Regions from separate parts of the Yersinia vastinensis genome, predicted to be linked through region 2. Evidence: predicted binding sites of a transcription regulator. Region 2 holds the regulator's gene; each other region holds the start of a gene.

Region 1 (8,173 bases), 970 kb from region 2:
TGACACCGGTCAGTGATTCGGGGGAGTGAGCGCAGCTAACACCGCTGCAGCATCAAGGGCGCAGGGGATAGTCAATCTGCGTCAGGGATAAACTCCTCCGGCCACGCATGAATAACCGCTTTAATCAATGTCGCCAACGGGATAGCAAAGAATACGCCCCAAAAACCCCACATGCCGCCAAAGATGATAACTGACAGAATAATGACCAACGGATGCAGGTTTACGGCTTCAGAGAACAGAACAGGCACCAGTAAGTTGCCATCCAGCCCTTGAACGACCAAATAGGCGATAAACAGAGTCCAGAAATCAGCACCAATACCCCATTGAAATAACGCGACTAGTACGACTGGGATCGTCACAATCACTGCACCAATGTAGGGAATCAGAACAGAAAAACCGACCAATACCGCCAGCAACAACGCATAATTCATGCCCATCACGAAGAACACTAAATATGTGGCAATACCGACCACCACCATTTCCAGCACTTTTCCGCGAATATAGTTGGTAATCTGCTGGTTCATTTCCAACCACACTTGCCCGGCTAAACCACGGTTACGTGGCAAGATACGCCGCACGGCATTCAGCATCTGCTCTTTATCTTTAAGCAGAAAAAACAGCATCAATGGCACTAAAATCAAATAGATTGCCAACGTCAGTAAGCCGATAAGTGAAGCCAGAGAGATTTTAACCACCGACTCGCCCATGCCAGACAACTTGTTGCGCAGGTTTTCTGCCATCATGTCAACAATGCCAGCATCCACCAATGCGGGATATCGAGAAGGCAATGTCTGAGCAAAGGCATTGAATTTATTCAGCATTTTTGGCATGTCGGATATCAGAAGATTGCCCTGCTGCCAGACAGTCGGCGCCACTACAAATACCGCCAGCAGCATAATGCCACCGAAAACAACCAAGACGATACTGGCCGCCCACGGGCGCGAACAACCGATACGTTGTAACCGAGCCGTTGGCCACTCCAATAAATACGCCAGCACAATCGCGGCCAGCAGAGGCGCCAAGATACCGCTGAAGAAGTAGATAATGCAGAATCCGGCCAACAGAATAACCAGTAAGGCGATAACCTGCGGGTCAGTAAAACGCCGACGATACCATTGTAACAACAGCTCTAGCATCCGAAATTGCTCCTTAAGTACCATGAGAAACCCGCAAGTTGGCGAATTCCTTTAATCGCCCCGATAAACAGAGGCTGAACCCGAAGGCCATTTTTGCGCGACAGCCATTCTTTTATCGCCATTGCCTTAGCCACCATTCCTTTATATAACTGTTCCTTTATAACGATAGGCTGACTAAGATAGTTGCAAGTCTCAGCAACGGATGAAGAGCTTAACCTTTGACCTATTTGAGCCTTTTTTTGTGATCTAACTCGCTTTCGTGATGATTGTACTGGAGAGCAGACCAAGGAAGAAGAACTCTTACACATCTCGGAGTCTAATTGTCATTACATTAGTAGGGGCAACCTCGTTTATGACATATTGGTTACGTAAAACAAGTCGGTTACGTCAAACAGGCCAGTTAAGTAAAACGGGTCGGTTAAGCAAAACAGTGATCGCCACACTCCTGAGTAGTTTACTGCTCACAGGCTCCATGCCTGTGAAAGCTGAGAGTCAAGACTTGCTACCTGATATCGGTACCTCGGCAGGCGCGACCTTGAGCATTGATCAGGAAAAAGCCATGGGGGATTTCTATGTCCGCCAAATGCGCGCTAGCACCCCGCTGATTTATGACCCGCTCTTAACTCAATACGTAAATACGTTAGGCAATCGCCTCGTCGCCAATGCCTACTCTGTACGTACCCCCTTTCATTTCTACCTGGTTAATAACGATCAGATAAACGCCTTTGCTTTCTTTGGCGGCAATGTGGTGCTCCACTCAGCCTTGTTCCGTTATACCGACAACGAAAGTGAGCTTGCTTCTGTCTTAGCCCATGAAATATCCCATGTCACACAGCGCCATCTGGCGCGGGCCATGGAAGAACAGCAACGTATGGCCCCGCTGACATGGGTTGGCGTATTAGGGTCTATTCTATTGACGATGGCCAGCCCTCAAGCGGGTATGGCGGGCTTAAGCGGCACGCTGGCAGGCGCCCAGCAAGGTATTATCAGTTTTACACAAGGCAATGAGCAAGAAGCTGATCGCATTGGTATCCAAGTGCTGCAACGATCAGGATTTGATCCACAAGCCATGCCTAATTTCCTGCAAAAATTAGCCGATCAGTCACGATATGCGTCAAAACCACCCGAAATGTTGCTGACTCACCCCCTACCTGACAGCCGATTATCCGATGCTCGCAACCGTGCCAATCAGATGAAACCGCACCCGATTGCCTCATCGCAAGACTATTTATTTGCCAAAGTGCGTATTCTGGGGATGTATGGTTCAACTGAAAATAGTCTGACGCCAGACCTGCTAGACACCTTGAGTAAAGGCACTACACGTGAGCAACTGGCCGCTAAATATGGCCAAGCCATATTGTGGTATCAAGCCAAAAAGTATGATGAAGCCCGTAACCAACTACAGCCCCTATTAACCCAACAGCCTGGCAATATTTGGTTCCTTGATTTGATGACAGATATCGATTTAGGCCAGAACAAACCAGCACCGGCTATTGAGCGGCTACAAAAAGCCATTGCGGCTCAAAAAGTTGAACAACCGGTGTTACAGCTCAACTTGGCTAATGCGTATGTCCAAGGTGGGCAACCCGCTGCCGCCGTTAAATTATTGAACCGCTATACTTTTGCCAATCCAAATGACCCTAATGGTTGGGATTTACTGGCACAAGCGGCGGCGGCGCAAGGTTTACGCGACCAAGAATTAGCCGCTCGAGCGGAAAGTTTGGCGCTCAGTGGCAAGCTGACACAAGCCATCGGGCTACTCAGTGATGCCAGTGCACGCGTGAAATTAGGGAGTTTGGAACAGGCTCGTTATGATGCCCGCATCGACCAGCTGCGCCAATTGAATGAGCGCTTCCGCAAGTACCAGAAGTCTTAAGGAAAGTTACAATGAAAGACGTCACGATTTATCACAATCCGCGTTGTTCCAAAAGCCGAGAGACCCTCGCTCTCCTGGAACAACATGATATTAAGCCACAGGTGGTTTTGTATTTAGATACTCCCCCCTCGGTGGCTACACTGAAAGAATTACTGCAACAGCTAGATTTTAGTGATGCTCGTCAATTGATGCGCACCAAAGAAGAACTCTACAAAACATTAAATCTGGCCGATAAAGCGCTAACGCAGGCGCAGTTGCTACAAGCGATGAGTGATAATCCTAAGCTTATCGAACGCCCCATTGTGGTCTATCAGGGCCAAGCACGCATTGGCCGCCCACCAGAACAGGTGCTTGAGATTTTATCGTGATTTAGATGGCCTCGAAGAGGCGAAGCCCATGGAGGGGCTGAGTAACTGAATGTAGTTAACATTGCAGCGCCCCAAGGATGCAGAGGGTTACAACCCCAAAATCTCTTTCACAAAAGGAATAGTCAGCTTACGTTGGGCGGTGATAGAAGCGCGATCAAGTTGATCTAGCGTCATAAAAAGGGTGCGCATTTCTCGATCTAGGCGTTTGAGCAGAAAACGGCCCACATCTTCTGGTAATTCAAAACCACGTAATTTGGCGCGCAGTTGCAAAGCCTGCAATTTTTCATCATCTGACAGCGGCTGCAATTTATAAATCTGGCCCCAATCAAGGCGAGAAGCCAAATCTGGCAAACCAAGATTTAATTGGCGCGGCGGGCGATCACCGGTAATGAATAAGCGAGTACGGCCGGTTTCCACAATGCGGTTATAGAGATTAAATATCGCCATTTCCCACTGTTCATCACCCGCAATGCACTCAATATTATCAATACAAACCAGAGCTAACTGCTCCATGCCATCAAGGACTTCCGGCACAAAATAGGCCCGTTTATCTAGTGGAACATAACCGACAGCCTCGCCTTTTTGTGATAACTCAGCGCAAGCGGCATGTAACAGATGGCTGCGGCCACCGCCTTCGCGTGACCAGAAATAGATATAACTACCATGAGACTGGTGAACAGCAGACTGGATCGCCGCTAATAGAGACGGGTTCTCCCCCGGATAAAAACTGGCAAAAGTTTCATCATCGGGAAGATAGAGTGGCAGTGAAAGCTGTGCCGGCGTATTCAGAAGCACCTCAACCAACAAAACGGGCGGGAAAACATGGCAAGCTTACCACAAAAAATTCCAACAGCATAAAAACCTGAACTGAGGCGAAAAACTGGCCGAACCGACAATAACCGCTCGGCCAGATATCACTTTTACTTAAGCACCGATTCTTCTTCCGGCGCGTCAATAATCTCTTCTTCGGTACGAACCATACTGATCACTTTGAACAGCAAACTCAGGCCAATACCTACAACCGTTGCCAGTGCCATACCTTTCAATTCAGTTGCACCGATGTTCACTTTCGCGCCACTGACACCGATAATCAGGATAACTGAGGTTAAGATCAAGTTTTGTGCTTTGTTATAATCAACTTTTGACTCGATCAATACACGGATCCCAGAAGCGGCAATCACTCCGTACAGCAATAATGAGACACCGCCCATGACAGGTACTGGGACCGCCTGAATAGCCGCTGCAAGTTTACCGACACAAGAGAGCATAATGGCCAAAACGGCAGCTCCGCCGATAACCCAAGTACTGTAAACACGGGTAATCGCCATAACGCCAATATTCTCGCCATAAGTGGTATTCGGTGTTGAGCCAAAGAAACCGGAAATGACTGTCGAAATACCATTAGCAAACATAGAGCGATGCAGACCTGGGTCACGAATCAAATCTTTCTTCACAATATTCGCCGTCACTACCAAATGCCCAATGTGCTCGGCAATGACAACCAATGCCGCTGGCAAGATAGTCAAAATTGCGAACCACTCAAAGCGAGGTGTATAGAACGTCGGTAAGGCAAACCAGTGAGCATCACGGATAGGTGTTAAATCCACCACGCCCATCACGAATGACAAGGCATAACCAACCAACACACCAATTAGGATAGGGATAATGGCAAAGAAGCCACGGAACAGCACCGACCCAAGAATAGTCACACCCAATGTCACCATTGAGATGATGATGGTGGTTGAATCGACCGTCACTCCTTGAGCTGGCAGTAACCCCGCCATTCCGGCAGCAACGCCGGCGAGCTCAAGGCCAATAACAGCAACAATCGCCCCCATCGCCGCGGGCGGGAAGAGAACATTTAACCAGCCAGTGCCCGCTCTTTTTACAATCAGCGCTACCAGACAAAACAGCACGCCGCACATGATAAAACCACCCAATGCGACTTCATACCCCAGCGGGAGTAACAGCAAAACCGGAGAAATAAAAGCAAAACTAGACCCCAGATAAGCCGGGATTTTTCCCTTACAAATAAACAAATACAGCAATGTACCGATGCCGTTAAACAGTAATACCGTTGCCGGGTTAATCTTAAATAAAATCGGCACTAAAACGGTGGCACCAAACATGGCGAACAGGTGTTGAAAACTCAAGGGAATCGTTTGCAATAATGGCGGACGTTCACTGACCCCAATGGTGCGACGGCTCATTTTCTCTTATCCTCTGGCAAGGTTATTTAATTCTGGACGGCAGACCAAAAAAAAGCCGACTATCAAGTCGGCCATCACTTATTATTTTGTTCCGAAAATCTTATCACCGGCATCACCCAACCCTGGGATAATGTAACCGTGTTCGTTCAAGCCCTGATCGATTGAAGCGGTGTATAGCTCAACGTCTGGATGTGCTTCCTCCAACGCTTTGATACCTTCAGGCGCGGCAACCAATACCAAGACTTTAATACTCTGGCAGCCGGCTTTTTTCAGCAGATCAATGGTTGCAATCATTGAACCACCGGTTGCCAACATCGGGTCGACAACTAATGCCATGCGCTCATTGATATTGGAAACCAGCTTTTGGAAATATGGCACTGGTTTTAGGGTTACTTCATCACGATAAACACCCACCACACTGATACGGGCGCTCGGTACGTTTTCCAATACCCCTTCCATCATGCCCAAACCGGCACGTAGGATAGGCACCACCGTAATTTTCTTACCTTTAATCTGATCTACCTCAACCGGCCCGTTCCAACCTTCGATGGTCACTTTTTCAGTTTCCAGATCAGAGGTTGCCACGTAAGTCAGCAAACTTCCCACTTCAGACGCTAACTCGCGAAAGCGCTTCGTACTGATGTCATTCTCACGCATCAAACCAAGTTTATGTTTTACTAGCGGGTGTTTCACCTCAACGATCTTCATTATTTTTCTCCTGGTTAGGCGGCTGACGGCCAAAAAAATCGCGAGATTATACCGCCTTTTTTTTTGAACGCCACAATGAATAGCCTGATTCAGATCAATAGAAAATCATTATTAAGTCAAGAAAGCTAAAAATCAGAGTGATATCACAAGCTACTCGCAAACGTTTGCCTGCGCTGTTAGAATTGTCGCGTTTTCTTCCTAAGCTCAAACAGCCAACCGCCGTGGGGACCTCGCAGTGACCAACAAAACCTCTCTCAGCTATAAAGACGCAGGTGTAGATATTGATGCCGGCAATGACCTTGTTGATCGCATAAAAGGTGTGGTTAAACAGACCCGTCGCCCTGAAGTCATGGGTGGACTGGGCGGGTTCGGTGCCCTGTGCGCTTTGCCGCAAAAATACCGTGAACCTATTTTAGTTTCAGGCACCGATGGCGTAGGCACCAAGCTACGTCTAGCAATGGACCTGAAACGCCACGATACCATCGGTATCGATTTAGTCGCTATGTGCGTCAATGACCTGGTTGTTCAAGGCGCAGAACCGCTGTTTTTCCTTGACTATTTTGCTACAGGCAAACTGGATGTAGACACTGCCGCCAGTGTCATTACCGGGATTGCCGAAGGGTGTAAACAATCAGGTTGTGCACTGGTTGGTGGCGAAACTGCCGAAATGCCGGGCATGTACCACGGTGAAGATTATGACGTCGCTGGCTTCTGTGTCGGCGTGGTCGAAAAATCTGAAATTATCGATGGCAGCAAAGTTGCCCCCGGTGATGTTCTGGTTGCTTTAGGTGCCAGCGGCCCACATTCCAATGGGTATTCACTGGTACGTAAAATTCTGGAAGTGAGTCATACCAACCCGGAACAGACCCAATTAGAAGGTAAATCTTTGGCTGACCATCTGCTGGAGCCGACCAAAATTTACGTCAAATCAATCCTTAGTCTGATTGAGCAACTGGAGATCCACGCTATTGCTCACCTGACCGGTGGCGGTTTCTGGGAAAATATCCCGCGCGTGTTGCCACAAGGGACTCAAGCTGTCATCGACGAAACAAGCTGGCAGTGGCCTGCGGTATTTAGCTGGTTACAGCAAGCCGGCAATGTTAGCCGCCACGAAATGTATCGGACATTTAACTGCGGTGTCGGGATGGTTGTTGCCCTTCCGGCGGAACTGGCTGACCGTGCAGTTGAGTTACTGACGGCATCGGGTGAGAAAGCCTGGAAAATTGGCGTAATTGCTACTGCGAATGAAGGCGCAGAGCAGGTTATTATTAACCAATAATATTATTTACGGCATTAGCCCCTGCAGCTTCAAGTCGAAGGGTATACCCAAAGTTATTGAAGTGGCAGGTAGGCAGCAAGTAAATGAATCCCGATGAGCTTACTTAGGTAAGTGATTCGGGTGAGTGAGCGCAGCTAACACCCTGCAGCTTCAAGTCGAAGGGTATACCCAAAGTTATTGAAGTGGCAGGTAGGCAGCAAGTGAATGAATCCCGATGAGCTTACTTAGGCAAGTGATTCGGGTGAGTGAGCGCAGCTAACACCCCTGCAGCTTCAAGTACGAAGGGTATATGAAAAAAATCGTAGTTTTGGTCTCCGGCCAGGGCAGCAACTTGCAAGCACTGATAGACGCCCAGCAGCAAGGGCGTATTGCAGGCACAATCAGTGCAGTGTTCAGCAATAATCCGCAGGCTTATGGTTTGGAACGTGCGGCACAAGCTGAGATTCCGGCTCACGCGCTGGATGCTCAAGCATTCTCTGACCGTGCTAGTTTTGATTTAGCATTGGCGCAGGCTATTGATCAATATCAGCCTGATTTACTGGTGTTGGCGGGTTACATGCGTATTCTCAGCCCGGAATTTGTGCAGCATTATGCTG
Region 2 (8,173 bases):
ATTGCTCATGCAGCAGCGGCGGCTGAAAAAGCTATTCGGGGATAACACCGAATAAAATAAGGCAGGGGGCTGATGCCCGCTGCCTTGGTTACTTAATGCTTTAAAGCATCAACGAGGAACCCGAATACCACCTTCTACCCCATTGGGGCTAAATAACACCTGCCATAATTGAATGTCTCTAGCACGGAATGCGCCAGCACAAGCATTCAGATAATAGCTAAACATCCTTTCAAATCGTGGAGAGTAATTCTCTGCCAAACTTGGCCATGCTGCTTGAAAACGCTCATACCATGCCATTAACGTCCGGTCATAATCTGCACCAAAATTATGCCAATCCTCCATAATGAAATAAGGTTCACTGGCTTGGGCTATATGCCTTACTGACGGTAGACAGCCATTAGGGAAGATATATTTATTGATCCACGGATCAATGCTCAAATCAGTGCGATTAGCACCGATGGTGTGCAACAAGAATAAACCATCAGGTTTTAAATTACGGTTTACCACCTCGAAATAGGTGTGATAATTCTTCGGTCCAACATGTTCGAACATCCCAACAGAAACGATGCGATCGAATTGTTCATTCAAGTCACGATAATCTTGCAGCAAAATAGTGACATCCAACCCTTCACAGCGTTTTTGGGCCAATTTTTGCTGCTCTGCTGAGATAGTGACACCGGAAACCGATACACCGAAATGCCGGGCAGCATAGGCGGCAAGCCCACCCCAGCCACAGCCGATATCGAGCAATTTCATTCCCGGAGCCAATTGCAGCTTCTCGCAAATCATCTGCAATTTATTTTCTTGCGCTTGCTCAAGTGTTGTGGCGTTTTTCCAGTAACCGCAAGAGTATTGCATATTAGGGTCGAGCATAAGGCTAAAGAGGTCATTACCGAGATCGTAATGTTCTTTACCGACAATCCAGGCTCTTTTCTTTGATTGCAAATTGATAATGCGTGCAGCGGCAATTCGTAAAGTATCTTTGAGATGGTGTGGAAGTTGGTTTTCTAGGCCCGCTCTGAGAACTCGCTGGAAGAAAATATCCAGGCGGTCACATTCCCACCAGCCGTCCATATAACTCTCACCTAATGCCAAAGATCCTTCTTGTAATACCCGTTTAAAAAAGTCTGGGTTATTAACTCTAATGTCGAAGGGGCGTGAGCCATTGATTTCAATATCAGCCCGGTTTAGCATTTCTTGTACAATGCGAAACCACGGATTTTCTTGAATACTCTGGTCTTCTATACAGGATGAACTCATAGCTTCTCCATCACTTTCTTCTGACTTATGACCCGCGCAAATTGTCTTATGCGCTGATACATACCAATGAGGTTGTCGTGACCTTGGTGTCTGATGTCCTTGGCGGACATACCCACGGTATTTGAAGTTGCAATGGTCTTGCAGCTCCCATTACTTTGGGTAAAAGAGGAAGATTAAGAAGAAACCCTAATAACACGCTAAGTTAGGGTAACTCATCCATAAGAGTAAATGTGACGCAATCCACGCGCACAGAAAGTGCTTAAGATAATACTTTTTTTTAATGGTACTGTTATCGGTTAAATCGAGTATAGGCTCGCCGGGACGCTTTCTCAATAATAAATCGTTCCCGGCTTGCATGTTCGTTAGTGACTATTTTTATTAGTAATAATGACTCAGTGTGAATATTTTCTTCTTACTTATCATTCGGCTGCTGCCACGTTGGTGTAGCAACACCTTTAATCTTTGCATTCGCACTCACTGCCAAGTGTCTCTCTTGACCTAAAGCGTAGCAATAAATGCCATAACCTAGGGCCGCCAAAAGCACGGTTGAAAGCATCACTGTGACTGTGGCCAATAAGGGTTGGCTGATATAAGCCGAAACCATCATGCTGGCGACAAAACACAAACCGAGCTGAAGGGTATTTTGTAGCGCTGCTGCCTTTCCTGTATTCGCCGGAAAAGGGGTTAAAGCATTTGCTACGATAATAGGGTAGCAGGCACCATTCACTAGCGCCATTAAGCAGAAGGGAATAAGTAAGGTTGTTAATGTCGGAGTCGTTAATGTGGCGATCAGATAGAGTGCTATCATGCTAGCGGCGTAACCACTTAGCAACCAAGGCAACAGTGTATTGCCTTTCATCCGTGTTAGTGCACTACGGCAACCAAAACCACCCAGCAGAAAAGCTAATGTTTGTGGAACATAACTCAAACCTATCGCGTTTGGGCTATACCCCATATCTCCCAGAATAAAGGGTGACCCGGTCAACCAAGCAAAAAAACCTGCGCTACATGCCGCAAAAATCATCACGTTTCCGCTAAAGACCGGTGATTTCAGCAACTGCCAGAAACTAATGGCACTTTTATTTTGTGCTGCCTTATCAGAGGTGGTTTTTTTCCGCTCTTTCAGCAAGGCGGTCGGGATTAGCAATAGAAGTGTCACGGCCAATAACACGACAAAAATTGACCGCCAACTAAAGTGGTTTAAGAGCCATGCACCGAGCAACGGGGCTAGAGCAGGAGACAACGCCACTAAAGGCATAATAGTGGCAAAAACCCGGTTGGCTTTACCGTCCCGATAGCGGTCGATGACTAATGCTTGCCAGCTAACAGCGGCAGAACAGATGCCGACGGCTTGGATAAAACGCAGCACCAATAACTGGGTTGCGGTTTCAACCCACAAAATCCCCAAACAACCAATAGCAAAAAGCCCCAACCCGGCGAGTAACACAGGTTTACGACCCAGTTTATCGGAAATTGGCCCCCAGATAAGTTGAGCGATGGCGAAACCGGCGAGAAAGATACTTAGGCTGGCACTAATGGAGCCGGCAGAGGTTTGCAGTTCTTGCTGCATAGCGCCAAAGGCAGGCAAATACATATCTGTAGCCAGATAGCCCAACATGCTCAAACCAGCCAGATAGAACATGAAACTTGATGACGTCTTCATTCTTTATTTCTCTTTATCATATTTTTTGCAGGTAATTTGCTGTTTTTAGAAATTTTATCATTAGGGATTTATTGCGGGGGCATTCTATACGGCGCGATATTCTGTTGTGAACCGGTAATATTTGCGACATGCTATCAAAAAAATTGATAGCAAACGATTGAGTGAAAAGAGGCAGAAAAAATGTGGTCGGAATATGCGTTGGATGTGGTTGATGCCGTAGCTCGTACGGGGAGCTTCAGTGCAGCCGCCCAAGAATTGCACCGTGTGCCGTCTGCGGTGAGTTATACCGTACGCCAACTGGAAGAGTGGTTGGCAGTTCCGTTGTTTGAACGGCGCCACAGAGACGTGGAGTTGACCCCTGCGGGGCTGGTTTTTATTAAAGAAGCTCGAGATGTTATCAAAAAAATGAATGACACACGCCGTCAGTGCCAGCAAGTGGCGAATGGCTGGCGTGGCCAACTCAATATTGTGGTGGATAAAATAGTCAAACCGCAGCGGAGCCGCCACTTAGTATTAGATTTTTATCGTCATTTCCCTGATGTTGAGTTGCGGGTACGCTATGAAGTGTTTAATGGCGTCTGGGATGCGCTGGTGGATGGGCAGGCTGATATGGCTATTGGTGCAACACGTGCAATCCCGGTGAGAGGGCGGTTTGTGTTTCGTGATATGGGATTCTTGTCATGGCTCTGTGTGGTCAGCATTGACCATCCTCTTGCTCGTTTGACAGGGTCACTGAGTGACGATCAATTACGGCCTTACCCCTCGTTGTGTTTAGAAGACACGGCGAGAAACCTGCCAAAACGGGACACCTGGACGTTGGATAATCAACAGCGATTGGTGGCACCGGATTGGATGACCGGAATTGATTGTTTGTGTGAAGGATTGTGCATTGGCATGGTGCCTGCTCATATGGTGTCGCCTTTGATTGCGCAAGGAAAGTTGACGGTATTAACGTTGGCGGAGCCACTTCCCGATAGCCCATGCTGTTTAACTTGGGAGCAGAATAACCATTCTCCCGCTTTGGCTTGGCTGCTAGATTATTTGGGTGACAGTGTCACGCTAAATGACGAGTGGCTAAGAGACGATAATGCGCAGTTTGGCGAGGGAGTTGAGCAGTAGTGGCCGGTGGCATTGAAAGCTACCGGCCAAAGAGGGTTAACGGCGGTAGTCGCGGTATGGACCGTCAGCCACAGAACGGCGTTCGACCAATTTTGGATGCACCTCAATGGTCTGCGGATCTTCGCGTTTGCTGACAATACGATCCAACAACATGGCAAAGGCAGTTTCACCTAATCGCTCTTTGGGTTGGTGAATCGTTGTGAGCGCTGGCGAGAAATAGCGGGCATTACGCACGTTATCATACCCGATCACCGAAATATCTTGCGGCACTCGCAAGCCCAGTTCATCAGCTGCGCATATTGCGCCCATGGCCATAATATCTCCACCACAGAATACGGCGGTAGGGCGATGTTTTTGCGTTAGAATCTGATGCATGGCTTTATAGCCCGATTCGGGTTCAAAATCGCCCTGGACCACCCACTCATCACGCAGCGTGATGTTGGCCTCCTCTAAAGCTTTCAGAAAACCTTGATGGCGGCCCCCGCCGGTATTTCGCGACAGTTGGCCGGGGATGGCTCCAATATCACGATGACCGCGCTCAATCAGATAACGGCCTGCTAAATAGCCGCCTTCAAATGCATTATCAATGATTGAATCGGTAAAATCACCGCGCGCAGTGCCCCAATCCATCACCACCATGGGGATATTGCGATAATCTTCCAGCATCCCTAATAGTTGTTCTGGATATTCAGAACACATTACTAATAGGCCATCGACACGTTTTTGCGCCAGCATGGCCAGATACGCTTTTTGCTTATCCAGATTATTATGAGAGTTACATAAAATCAGGGTATAGCCCTTGCTATAACAGCTATTTTCAACCGCTTCGATCACTTCAGCAAAATAGGGCGCTTCACTGGATGTTGCCAGCAAACCAATTGACTTTGTGTGATTGACTTTCAAACTGCGAGCCACAGCACTGGGCGAATAATGCAATTCTTTAATTGCCGCCCACACGGCAGCCTTGGTGTTTTCGGCGACGAAACGAGTTTTATTGATCACGTGCGAAACGGTGGTGGTGGACACACCCGCATGTTTGGCCACATCTTTAATCGTTGCCATAAAAAAATAACTCCTAAGCTTACCTGTTACAGCAGGTAAGTATTATGTTAATCGTTTGCCTGCATGACTCGAAAACCGCTCAGACAGAAACATGATAGTAGGCTGGATAGTTGAATCCGCTGATTGTCTGAGAGTATTTATTGGACGTTATTAGTCGGTATGCAGTTATGAACTGCGAATTTTGTCTGATCTGGAGGAAAAGGGGAAGAGCTAATCAATGTTATAAAGTGCGTAATGAGCACAAGATTTTTTTTCCTAACTGTGGGAAAATAATTTAACGCACTAATTATGTGCCTTTTCCCTACTAAAACTAACCGGCTGAGGAGTATTTATGGATACCAATCTGAAAATGTCGCTGATTACGACTGTTGGCGCGCTGGCGATGATTATTGTCTTTAGCTTCGTGGCGGTCATGAATTAATTAAACCGCTTGCCGGTGTGAAGTGCTAAGTAGGGCGGATAATTCCGCCCTTAATTATTTTTACAATATCAGGCTAAATTCTTCTCGACGAAGGACCAGTTAACCAGTGCCCAGAAGTTCTCCAGATATTTTGGTCGTGCGTTGCGATAATCGATGTAATAGGCGTGTTCCCACACATCAACAGTCAACAATGGTTTATCAGCAGTTGTCAGTGGCGTGGCAGCATTTGATGTGCTGACAATTGCCAGCTTACCATCTGCTTTTTTTACCAGCCATGTCCAGCCTGCGCCAAAATTTTTCACTGCCGCATCAGTAAACTGCGCCTTAAATTCAGCAAAAGAACCAAACGATTGATTAATGGCATCCGCCACTTTGCCGGTCGGTTCACCGCCACCATTAGGGGATAGGCAATGCCAGTAAAAGGTGTGGTTCCAGACTTGGGCCGCATTATTAAAGATACCGCCACTGGAAGTTTTCACGATCTCTTCCAACGTCTTACCAGCAAATTCAGTATCTTTAATCAGATTATTGAGGTTAACCACATAGGTGTTGTGGTGCTTACCGTAATGGTATTCCAGGGTTTCAGCCGAAATATGCGGTTCTAGCGCATTTTGTGCATAAGGTAATGCAGGTAATTCAAAAGACATAGCTCTCTCCTTTCGGGGTTGCTCAGGGTGTTTGCTCCTCAAATCCGATCATTAGCAGTAGCCATGATGTGGCGAAGAGCGGTAAAAACGTAATTGTTATACTTTTGTTGTGGGTATTAATCTTAACAACTTTCGGCAGGAATGACAGAAATAACCACACTCTTGAATGGGTGATTGCACGAAAGTTAAACACATTATGTAATGTGATTGATGAGGGCACAAAGATGTGGACACCCGATAGATTTACCGGGTGTCAGCGAAAAAGTTAGCGGATGGTTTTGGGGGTCACTACACGCCGCGCCCCTACATAATGATCTTGCCAGTAGTCGTTATTCATCATGCTGATACGGATTTCTTCACCTGTCCGTGGGGACTGAATGAACTTGCCATTACCTAAATAAACACCAACATGATCCGCTACACCGCGATTAGCAATATTGAAGAACACCAAATCGCCACTTTCTAATTCTGCGCGCTTAACCGGTGCAGCATCACGCAAGTGATACATTTCATTGGCAGTACGAGGCATTTTTATTCTGATGACATCTTTGTAGGCGTAATAAATTAGGCCACTGCAATCAAAACCCGTATTAGGGGAGGAGCCACCCCAGCGATAAGGTTTACCGACTTGTTTCATCAGTTTACTCATGGCGGTCTGCTTGGCGTGTTGGTAGCGCTTTTTATGTGCGGGGCTGAGTTTTATCTTATTATTTGCGGCTAATTCCGTACCTGCTTTACCTTGTGCTTTATTTCTATGTCGGCCATAGGCGACTTTTTCTGTTTTTTTGACCGCCACTTTTTTTATGGTTGCGGTTTTAATGTTTGTTTTTTTGCTTGCAGTGACTTTATTACCGGACGGTTTACTGACTTCTTGTGTTTTCTTCTTGGCAGTTTTGCCAGTGGAAGCCGCTATTTTCTTTTTATCATTATTGGTTGCTGTTTTATTCTCGCTATTTTTGTTGGCGGTAGTTTTATTGTTAGCAACTTTGGCTTTCTTTATGCTTTTATCTGCTTTACGTTTTTTACGATCATCAGGGCTGGCTTGACTCACTTGGCCCTTCTTTTGCTCAGCAGAGACGTGAGCCTGCGGCGACGCATGCGCCAGATTTAGAAATAGCTGGGTAAACAGCAGCACAAACAGCGTAAGTAATAAACGCATAATAACGCTACCAACCTTGGCCCTGAGATGAATATGAAGAGTCACAGTATTGCCGAAACTCCGGATATAAAAAAGCAGAGAGCTATGGGTTTTTAATCGATATTGTGAGAAAACGTTAATGGCATCGCAATTGTTGTTTTTTCACGCGTCAAATGGCCTTAAATCAACCATACGTCAACGAGTTAACTGCCACGTATTTCAGACATCCCATACAGAAGATAATAATGAAGTGATGGGATCAAAAATGTTATTATAAATGCACATATTTGTAGCTGACAATATAACCATTTAGATACAGAGTAAAGCCCCTGCAAAAGATGGCGTTTTATTCCTGTCGTGACAGTCGCTACAATGGGCTGTACGCAATAATTAAATTGAGTAATAAGTATTGTAGCCACAGGGCTTGAGGAAGCAAGAAATGACGACGATTGATAAAATTCAGCGCCAGATAGCGGAAAACCCAATCCTGCTTTATATGAAGGGTTCACCTAAGCTGCCAAACTGCGGTTTCTCTGCTCAGGCTGTGCAGGCGTTATCCGCGTGCGGCGAACGTTTTGCTTACGTTGATATTCTGCAAAACCCAGACATTCGCGCTGAACTGCCAAAATATGCCAATTGGCCAACATTCCCGCAACTGTGGGTTGATGGTGAATTGGTTGGCGGTTGCGATATTCTGATGGAAATGTATCAGCGCGGCGAACTGCAACAGTTACTGAAAGAAACTGCTGATAAATACCGTTCGGAAGAAGAAAAACCAACGGCAGAGTAATGTGTTACGGGTGAATGCAGCAATAAAAAAGGTGGCTTGTCGGCCACCTTTTTTTATCGAAAAATATCTACCT
Region 3 (8,173 bases), 1.7 Mb from region 2:
TAAGGTGGAATAATTTCTTCCAGAATACCTTGCTCTGCCAAACTCTGCCCCACCATCACGCGGGCTGCAATTTTGGCCAGCGGCATACCGGTTGCTTTAGAAACGAAAGGTACTGTACGGGCGGCTCGCGGGTTAACTTCAATCAGATAGACTTCGTTATTCTTCACCGCAAACTGCACGTTCATCAGACCACGAACACAAAGCTCAAAGGCCAGTTTTTCTACTTGCTGGCGCATAACATCCTGAATTTCCTTGCTCAGGGTGTAAGCAGGTAATGAACAGGCAGAGTCACCTGAGTGAACCCCAGCTTGCTCGATATGCTCCATAATGCCGCCGATTAATACGCGCTCACCGTCGCAAATAGCATCCACATCCACTTCAACCGCATCATCAAGGAAGCGGTCTAGCAATACAGGTGCATCATTCGACACGCTGACTGCATTTTGGAAGTAACGGCGCAGGTCAGTTTCGTCATACACGATTTCCATCGCGCGGCCACCCAACACATAAGATGGACGAACCACCAGCGGATAGCCCAGACCGGTAGCCTTCTCAACGGCCTGTTCAATGGTCGCAACAGTGGCATTAGCCGGTTGCTTCAAGCCCAGACGGTTCACTGCCTGTTGGAAACGTTCACGGTCTTCAGCACGGTCAATAGCATCTGGACTGGTGCCAATCACAGGGACACCTGCAGCTTCCAGTTCGCGGGCCAGTTTCAATGGTGTCTGACCACCGTACTGCACAATCACGCCGGTCGGTTTTTCGATGCGAACGATTTCCAGTACATCTTCCAACGTGACAGACTCAAAGTAGAGACGATCCGAGGTATCGTAGTCAGTGGAGACAGTTTCTGGGTTGCAGTTCACCATGATGGTTTCATAACCATCTTCGCGCAGAGCCAGTGACGCATGTACACAGCAATAGTCAAATTCAATGCCCTGACCAATACGGTTCGGGCCACCTCCCAGCACCATCACTTTCGGGCGGTCGCTGGTTGGGTTGGATTCACACTCTTCCTCATAGGTCGAGTACATGTAGGCAGTATCGGTAGAGAATTCTGCCGCACAGGTATCTACGCGCTTATAAACCGGGTGCAAACCATATTTGTAACGCAGTTTGCGCACTTCACTTTCAGCCACACCGACCAATTTCGCCAGACGCGCATCAGCAAAACCTTTGCGTTTCAACTGGCGCATAAACTCAGCGGTCAGGCCATTGATGCCGCACTCTGCCACATTCTCTTCCAGACGAACCAGCTCTTCAATCTGCACCAAGAACCAGCGGTCGATATTGGTCAGGTTGAAGACACCATCAACAGACATCCCTGCGCGGAATGCATCGGCGATATACCAGATACGATCAGCACCCGCTTCTTTCAATTCGCGGCGAATTTTAGTCAACGCTTCAGGGTCATCAAGACTGACTTTAGGGTCAAAACCTGTTGCCCCCACTTCCAGGCCGCGCAATGCTTTTTGCAGTGACTCCTGCTGAGTGCGGCCAATCGCCATCACTTCACCGACAGATTTCATCTGTGTGGTCAGGCGGTCATTCGCGCCGGCAAACTTTTCGAAGTTAAAGCGCGGGATTTTGGTCACAACATAGTCAATGGATGGCTCGAAGGATGCCGGAGTACGACCACCAGTGATGTCATTCATTAACTCATCAAGCGTATAACCCACGGCCAGCTTGGCGGCAATCTTGGCGATGGGGAAGCCTGTAGCTTTAGACGCCAGCGCGGAAGAACGGGATACACGCGGGTTCATTTCAATAACGATCAGACGGCCATTCTTCGGGTTAACCGAGAACTGCACGTTAGAGCCGCCAGTTTCTACACCGATTTCACGCAGCACTGCCATCGAGGCATTACGCATGATTTGATATTCTTTATCCGTCAGCGTCTGAGCTGGGGCTACCGTGATGGAATCACCGGTATGAATACCCATGGCATCAAAGTTTTCGATGGAGCAAACAATAATGCAGTTGTCGTTTTTATCACGGACAACTTCCATTTCGTACTCTTTCCAACCAATCAGTGACTCATCAATCAGCAACTCTTTGGTTGGCGATAAATCCAGACCGCGCTCACAAATTTCTTCAAACTCTTCGCGGTTATACGCAATACCACCGCCGGTGCCCCCCATAGTAAAGGAAGGGCGGATAATACATGGGAAGCCAACATCAGCCGCCACGGCTAGTGCTTCTTCCATATTATGCGCAATACCTGAGCGGGCAGTATCCAGACCAATCTTCTTCATCGCGATATCAAAGCGACGGCGGTCTTCTGCTTTATCAATAGCATCGGCGGTTGCACCAATCATGGTGACACCAAATTCAGCCAGAACACCTTGGCGTTCTAGTTCTAACGCGCAGTTCAGTGCGGTTTGGCCGCCCATGGTTGGCAACACTGCATCCGGGCGCTCTTTTTCAATGATTTTGCGCACCACTTCCCAGTGAATCGGCTCAATGTAGGTTGCATCGGCCATCTCTGGATCGGTCATGATAGTTGCAGGATTAGAGTTCACCAGAATGACGCGGTAGCCCTCTTCGCGCAGAGCCTTACAAGCCTGAGCGCCGGAGTAGTCAAACTCACAAGCCTGGCCGATAACGATGGGGCCAGCGCCCAGAATCAGGATGCTTTTTATATCGGTACGTTTTGGCATGGTCTTAGCTCCTGATTACTTGCTATTAGTGCTTGCTGATGATGCGCGATAGGCTTCAATCAGTTCGATAAAGTGATTAAACAACGGAGCGGCATCATGCGGCCCAGGGCTAGCTTCAGGATGTCCCTGGAAGCTGAACGCTGCTTTATCAGTGCGGTGAATCCCTTGCAGGGAACCATCGAATAGGGAGACGTGTGTGGTGCGCAAATTGGGCGGTAATGTCGTCTCATCAACAGCGAAACCGTGGTTCTGTGCGGTGATCATCACACAGTTTGCATCCAAATCCTTCACTGGATGGTTACCACCGTGATGACCGAATTTCATTTTTACCGTTTTCGCGCCGCTCGCCAGAGCCAACAACTGGTGGCCTAAGCAAATACCAAACACCGGGATATCTGTTTCTAAGAAACGCTTAATCGCTGCGATAGCATAATCGCATGGCTCTGGGTCCCCGGGGCCGTTTGATAAGAAGATGCCATCTGGATTCAATTTCAGCACGTCTTCAGCTGGCGTTTGTGCCGGAACAACCGTCAAGCGGCAACCGCGATCCACCAGCATGCGCAAGATATTACGTTTCACACCATAGTCGTATGCCACGACGTGGAATGGCAACTCTTCAGCTTGCTTCGCCGCCGGTAAATCACCTTCTAGCGTCCAGCTACCTTGCAGCCAGTGATAAACTTCTTTGGTGGTCACTTCTTTCGCCAGATCCATCCCCTTCAAACCAGGGAACGCTTTTGCTTTTTCCAGCGCCAAAGCGGCATCAGATAAGTCACCCACAATAATGCAGCCGTTTTGTGCGCCTTTCTCACGCAGCAACCGAGTCAGCTTACGGGTATCGATATCTGCAATCGCCACAATATTGTGGCGTTTGAGATATTCGGATAAGCCTTCTTCATTACGGTAATTGCTAGCAATCAATGGTAGGTCACGAATAACAAGACCTTGGGCGTGTACTGCGGAGGATTCTTCATCGGAGGCATTAGTGCCGACATTGCCGATATGGGGATAAGTAAGAGTGACGATCTGGCGGGAGTAGGAAGGATCAGTGAGGATTTCTTGATAACCGGTCATCGACGTATTGAAGACCACTTCCCCCACTGCCGTACCCTCTGCCCCGATGGCCCGACCGTGAAATTGGGTTCCGTCTTCGAGAACCAATAGCGCTGACTTAATCAAAACACCCTCCAAGGAATAAACAGTCACATTATTTGCATATTAATTCATATCTAGCGATCTAAATCAATGCAAAAACCGCCCTCAAAGCTAATTTTTGGCAAATTGGGCGCATTTTAATGATGAGTGACGCTCTTGTCTAGCCAAAGTGCCATTTTTTCTCTGTTTTTTGCGCTTCTCATTAAAATGAGTCGATTATAGCGGCAAAAACACAAGCTAACTTAACATAGTAAACGGTTGCGAGGTGGAGTGGCTGCAAAATATCATTCTAAAGAGAGGAAAGTGAGCGTAAGTGCTGAACAAGAAGGACAAACAGTAGAAAATAGAGATTAGACATATAAAAGTAAGCATTTGATACAGAAAATGATACATAGATTATATTTTTAATAGAAAATAAAAAAGGACGATAAAATATCGCCCTGTTATCAAACAATTATGATAAAACAACCACATCACTGGCTGTGCTTTACACCTTTAAAGTTCATTCAAATTCAGTACATCTCGCATATCAAATAGACCATTATCAAACTTAGAGACCCAAACAGCTGATTTAACGGCACCATTAGCAAAAGTCATACGACTCGTGGCTTTATGGGTGATTTCAACTCGCTCACCGATATCAGCAAACATCGCCGTATGTTCCCCGACAATGTCACCTGCTCGCACTGTTGCAAAACCAATTGTGCCTGGCTGGCGTTCTCCGGTATGGCCTTCACGGCTATAAACCGCGCAATCTTTCAGTGAACGCCCCAAAGAATTAGCAATCGCCTCACCCATTGCCAGTGCAGTACCTGATGGCGCATCAACCTTATGACGATGATGCGCTTCGATAATCTCAATATCAGTATAATCGCCCATCACTTTGGCCGCTTTTTCCAGCAGCTTAAGCACCACATTCACCCCGACACTAAAGTTTGCGGCAAACACGATACCAATATCAGTTGCTGCATCAGCGATAGCGGCTTTACCTGCATCATCAAAACCGGTCGTACCAATAATCATGGCCTTACGGTGCTGGCGGCAAATTGCCAAGTGCTCCAACGTGCCCTCTGGGCGAGTAAAGTCGATCAACACATCAAAATGATCAGTCACTTTAGATAAATCATCACTAACCACGATGTTCAGTAAACCCGTACCAGCCAGCTCACCCGCATCGCTTCCCACTAATGAGGAGCCTACGCGCTCAACAGCAGCCCCCAGAACAACACCTTGCGTCTGTGTAATTGCCTGAATAAGCTGTCGTCCCATGCGGCCACCCGCGCCGACCACCGCGATACGAATTGTTGAATCAGTCATTAGTTCTCCCAATATTGTGTCATCTGCCCTGACAAGGGTTCAGATTAGCTGCCCGCAGTGGACTCTGCCAGCCTATTTAATCTGTATTAGAAAAAAATGATATACACTCATTTTTATCAGTGAAACCACTTAATTCCTTACATTACATTCATTAACTCGTAAACCCACGGGGGCTACAGTTAATCAGATACTCAATTTATCCTAATCCTGCGCCATCCCCTTCATTTCGGGAATAACGGCTATTTCGCATATTCATGCAATTATGATGCTATATATTCTATCATTCGTACTACTTTGTAGTGCGGTTCTATACGTCGTAACGATAAAGCCCCCTTCCAGGCGTAAAAAAAGCAGCCACTAAGGGCTGCTTGATAGACAGTAACAAATACTTGTCAGAGAGAATAAACATCAATCAATCGATCTGTTTAACCTCAACGCGTAATTCTTTAGGTACTTCAAAAACGATATTTTCTTCACGGCCGCGCAGTTCAACTGACCCGCTTGCGCCGAAGGCTTGCAAGCGTGCAATAACTTGCTGCACCAGAATATCAGGAGCTGATGCACCTGCAGTCACACCAATGCATGTTGCACCCTGCAACCAAGACTCTTTAATATCATCCGCAGAATCAATTAGATAAGCTGCTTTACCCATACGCTGTGCTAACTCGGCCAAGCGGTTAGAGTTAGATGAGTTTTTCGAGCCGACCACCAAAACCACATCCGCATCATTCGCCAAATTCCGCACGGCTTCCTGCCGATTGGTGGTGGCGTAGCAGATATCATCTTTACGTGGACCGATTATTTTCGGAAAACGCTGCTGTAAGGCATCAATGACAGCAGAGGTATCATCAACTGACAATGTTGTCTGAGTCATAAAGCAGAGATTATTCTCGTCTTTAACCTTCAGTTTCCAAACATCATCCGGAGATTCAACCAAATACATTCCCCCTTTCGGGTTACTGTATTGCCCCATAGTACCTTCCACTTCAGGATGACCAGCATGGCCAATCAAGATAGCCTCTTTCCCTTTGCGGCTAGCGCGCGCGACTTCCATATGAACTTTTGTCACCAATGGGCAGGTGGCATCAAACAACATGGTTAAATCACGCGCTCGAGCCTCTGCCCGAACCGCTTGCGACACACCATGGGCCGAGAAAATCAGAATGGAGCCATCTGGCACCTCTGCGATATCCTCGATAAAAATAGCGCCGCGCTCACGCAAGCTATCCACCACATAACGGTTGTGCACCACTTCATGACGTACATAAATTGGCGCGCCATACATTTCTATCGCGCGCTCAACAATACTGATAGCCCGATCAACTCCGGCACAAAAGCCGCGTGGATTAGCCAGCAATATCTGCATGGACAGCCTCCTGTTGGGGGTCAATCTCCAGCACTTCAATTTCAAAGCTGATGACATGCCCGGCCAACGGGTGATTAAAATCAACAGTAATGGACTCATCTGCGACCTCCCGCACAACGCCTGGCATTTCACTGCCATCACGGGAGGTAAACAGCATGATGGTTCCGGCATCTGGTACACCGGTTTGTGCAAAATCACGTTGAGTAAAATACTGAATCAAATCCGGACTTTCCAAACCAAAGGCATCTTCAGGTTGCAAGGTAAAAGCGTGCTTATCGCCCACATTTAAACCCATCAACTGCTGTTCCAGCGCATCGGAAAGACTGTTATCACCTAAGCGAAACAACGCAGGCTTTCCGTGAATATGAGTGGATTCTGCCGTTGAGCCATCTTCCAGCTTCAGAGTGAAATGCACTAATACGGCGCTCCCCTCTTGTACTTGATGGCTTTGTTCCTGCTCGGACATATCACTCACCTTTATTCATGGCCGTTTTTTCAGCCGGACTTAAAAAGCCTTCAAATATCACCAACGCAGCACCGATACAAATAGCTGTATCGGCGATGTTGAATGTTGGGAAGTGCCAGTTATTGACGTGAAAATCGATAAAGTCGATTACCGCACCATGCACCATACGATCAAATAAGTTACCTAATGCGCCACCGATAATCAGCGCATAAGCGCAATTGAGCAGGCGTTGTTTGGCGGTAGAACGATACATCAGCACCATCAATATGACTGAAATACCGATCGCTATCCCCGCAAAGAACCAACGCTGCCAACCGCTTTTATCCGCAAGGAAGCTAAATGCTGCACCAAAATTCTGGGCATAGGTCAGGTTGAAAAAAGGAATCAGCGGCACAGATTCATACAGAGCAAAGTGAGTCATGACCCACTGTTTGCTACCGAGATCCAAAATCACCACCAGTACAGCCAGCCATAACCAGCGCAATCCGGTCGAACAAATAGGTTTACTCATCAGGCGTACTTACGCTCTTCACCGTCTCCGGCAACGTTAGTGACACAGCGGCCGCACAGCTCTGCATGAACCGCATCCAAACCAATGTCTTGCGTGTAATGCCAGCAACGCGGGCACTTCTCACCATCGGCTTTATTAAAGGTAATTTTCAGCCCAGCAATTAATTCACTTTGCTGCGCATCGTCACCCGCGTCGGCATAGTCTGCAACTTTAGCGCCGGAAGTCAGCAACACAAAACGCAATTCATCTTGTAAGCTGTTCAGGCGCTCGGCCAGTTCAGGTGTGGCAAACAAGGTTACTGCTGCTTCCAGCGAGCCACCAATACGTTTGTCGCTGCGCGCCTGTTCTAGCACCTTGTTCACTTCGCCACGCACTTTTAACAGCTCGGCCCAGAAAGTATCGTTCATGCTTTCATCGCCTGCCAACCCAAACAGCCCCTCATACCATTCTTCAGTAAAGACATACTGAGGACGTTGACCTGGCAGTTGATTCCAGATTTCATCTGCGGTGAAGGACATGATGGGTGCCATCCAGCGAACCAACGCTTCTGCGATATGGAATAAGGCGGTCTGGCAGCTACGACGGGCAACACTGTCGCCTTTCGCGGTGTACTGACGGTCTTTGATAATATCGAGATAGAAAGAACCCATTTCTACAGAACAGAACTGCATCAGACGCTGCACAACCAAGTGGAAATC

The links. The regulator PurR, encoded in region 2, represses purine synthesis genes. The targets are predictions, from matches to a motif close to CANGCAAACGTTTGCNTG.
Positions count from the first base shown of each region.
Region 1: a site for PurR is predicted at 6,452-6,469, ahead of purM (phosphoribosylformylglycinamidine cyclo-ligase). Genes of this name have one in related genera too.
Region 3: a site for PurR is predicted at 4,063-4,080, ahead of carA (glutamine-hydrolyzing carbamoyl-phosphate synthase small subunit). Genes of this name have one in related genera too.

Region 1 is NZ_CP173260.1:1,280,230-1,288,402, reverse strand. Features, by position in the region: gene ACIOG0_RS05840 (AI-2E family transporter) at 72-1,136, opposite strand; gene ACIOG0_RS05835 (M48 family metallopeptidase) at 1,489-3,012, shown strand; gene arsC (arsenate reductase (glutaredoxin)) at 3,024-3,380, shown strand; gene hda (DnaA inactivator Hda) at 3,468-4,175, opposite strand; gene uraA (uracil permease) at 4,301-5,590, opposite strand; gene upp (uracil phosphoribosyltransferase) at 5,672-6,298, opposite strand; gene purM (phosphoribosylformylglycinamidine cyclo-ligase) at 6,534-7,577, shown strand; gene purN (phosphoribosylglycinamide formyltransferase) at 7,867-8,173, shown strand, end outside.
Region 2 is NZ_CP173260.1:2,253,609-2,261,781, forward strand. Features, by position in the region: gene ACIOG0_RS10580 (riboflavin synthase) at 1-45, shown strand, start outside; gene cfa (cyclopropane fatty acyl phospholipid synthase) at 109-1,260, opposite strand; gene punC (purine nucleoside transporter PunC) at 1,673-2,923, opposite strand; gene punR (DNA-binding transcriptional activator PunR) at 3,104-4,042, shown strand; gene purR (HTH-type transcriptional repressor PurR) at 4,079-5,104, opposite strand; gene ACIOG0_RS10605 (YnhF family membrane protein) at 5,436-5,525, shown strand; gene sodB (superoxide dismutase [Fe]) at 5,594-6,172, opposite strand; gene ACIOG0_RS10615 (C40 family peptidase) at 6,438-7,331, opposite strand; gene ACIOG0_RS10620 (Grx4 family monothiol glutaredoxin) at 7,750-8,100, shown strand.
Region 3 is NZ_CP173260.1:3,958,259-3,966,431, forward strand. Features, by position in the region: gene carB (carbamoyl-phosphate synthase large subunit) at 1-2,660, opposite strand, end outside; gene carA (glutamine-hydrolyzing carbamoyl-phosphate synthase small subunit) at 2,676-3,839, opposite strand; gene dapB (4-hydroxy-tetrahydrodipicolinate reductase) at 4,311-5,132, opposite strand; gene ispH (4-hydroxy-3-methylbut-2-enyl diphosphate reductase) at 5,545-6,498, opposite strand; gene fkpB (FKBP-type peptidyl-prolyl cis-trans isomerase) at 6,479-6,964, opposite strand; gene lspA (signal peptidase II) at 6,966-7,475, opposite strand; gene ileS (isoleucine--tRNA ligase) at 7,475-8,173, opposite strand, start outside.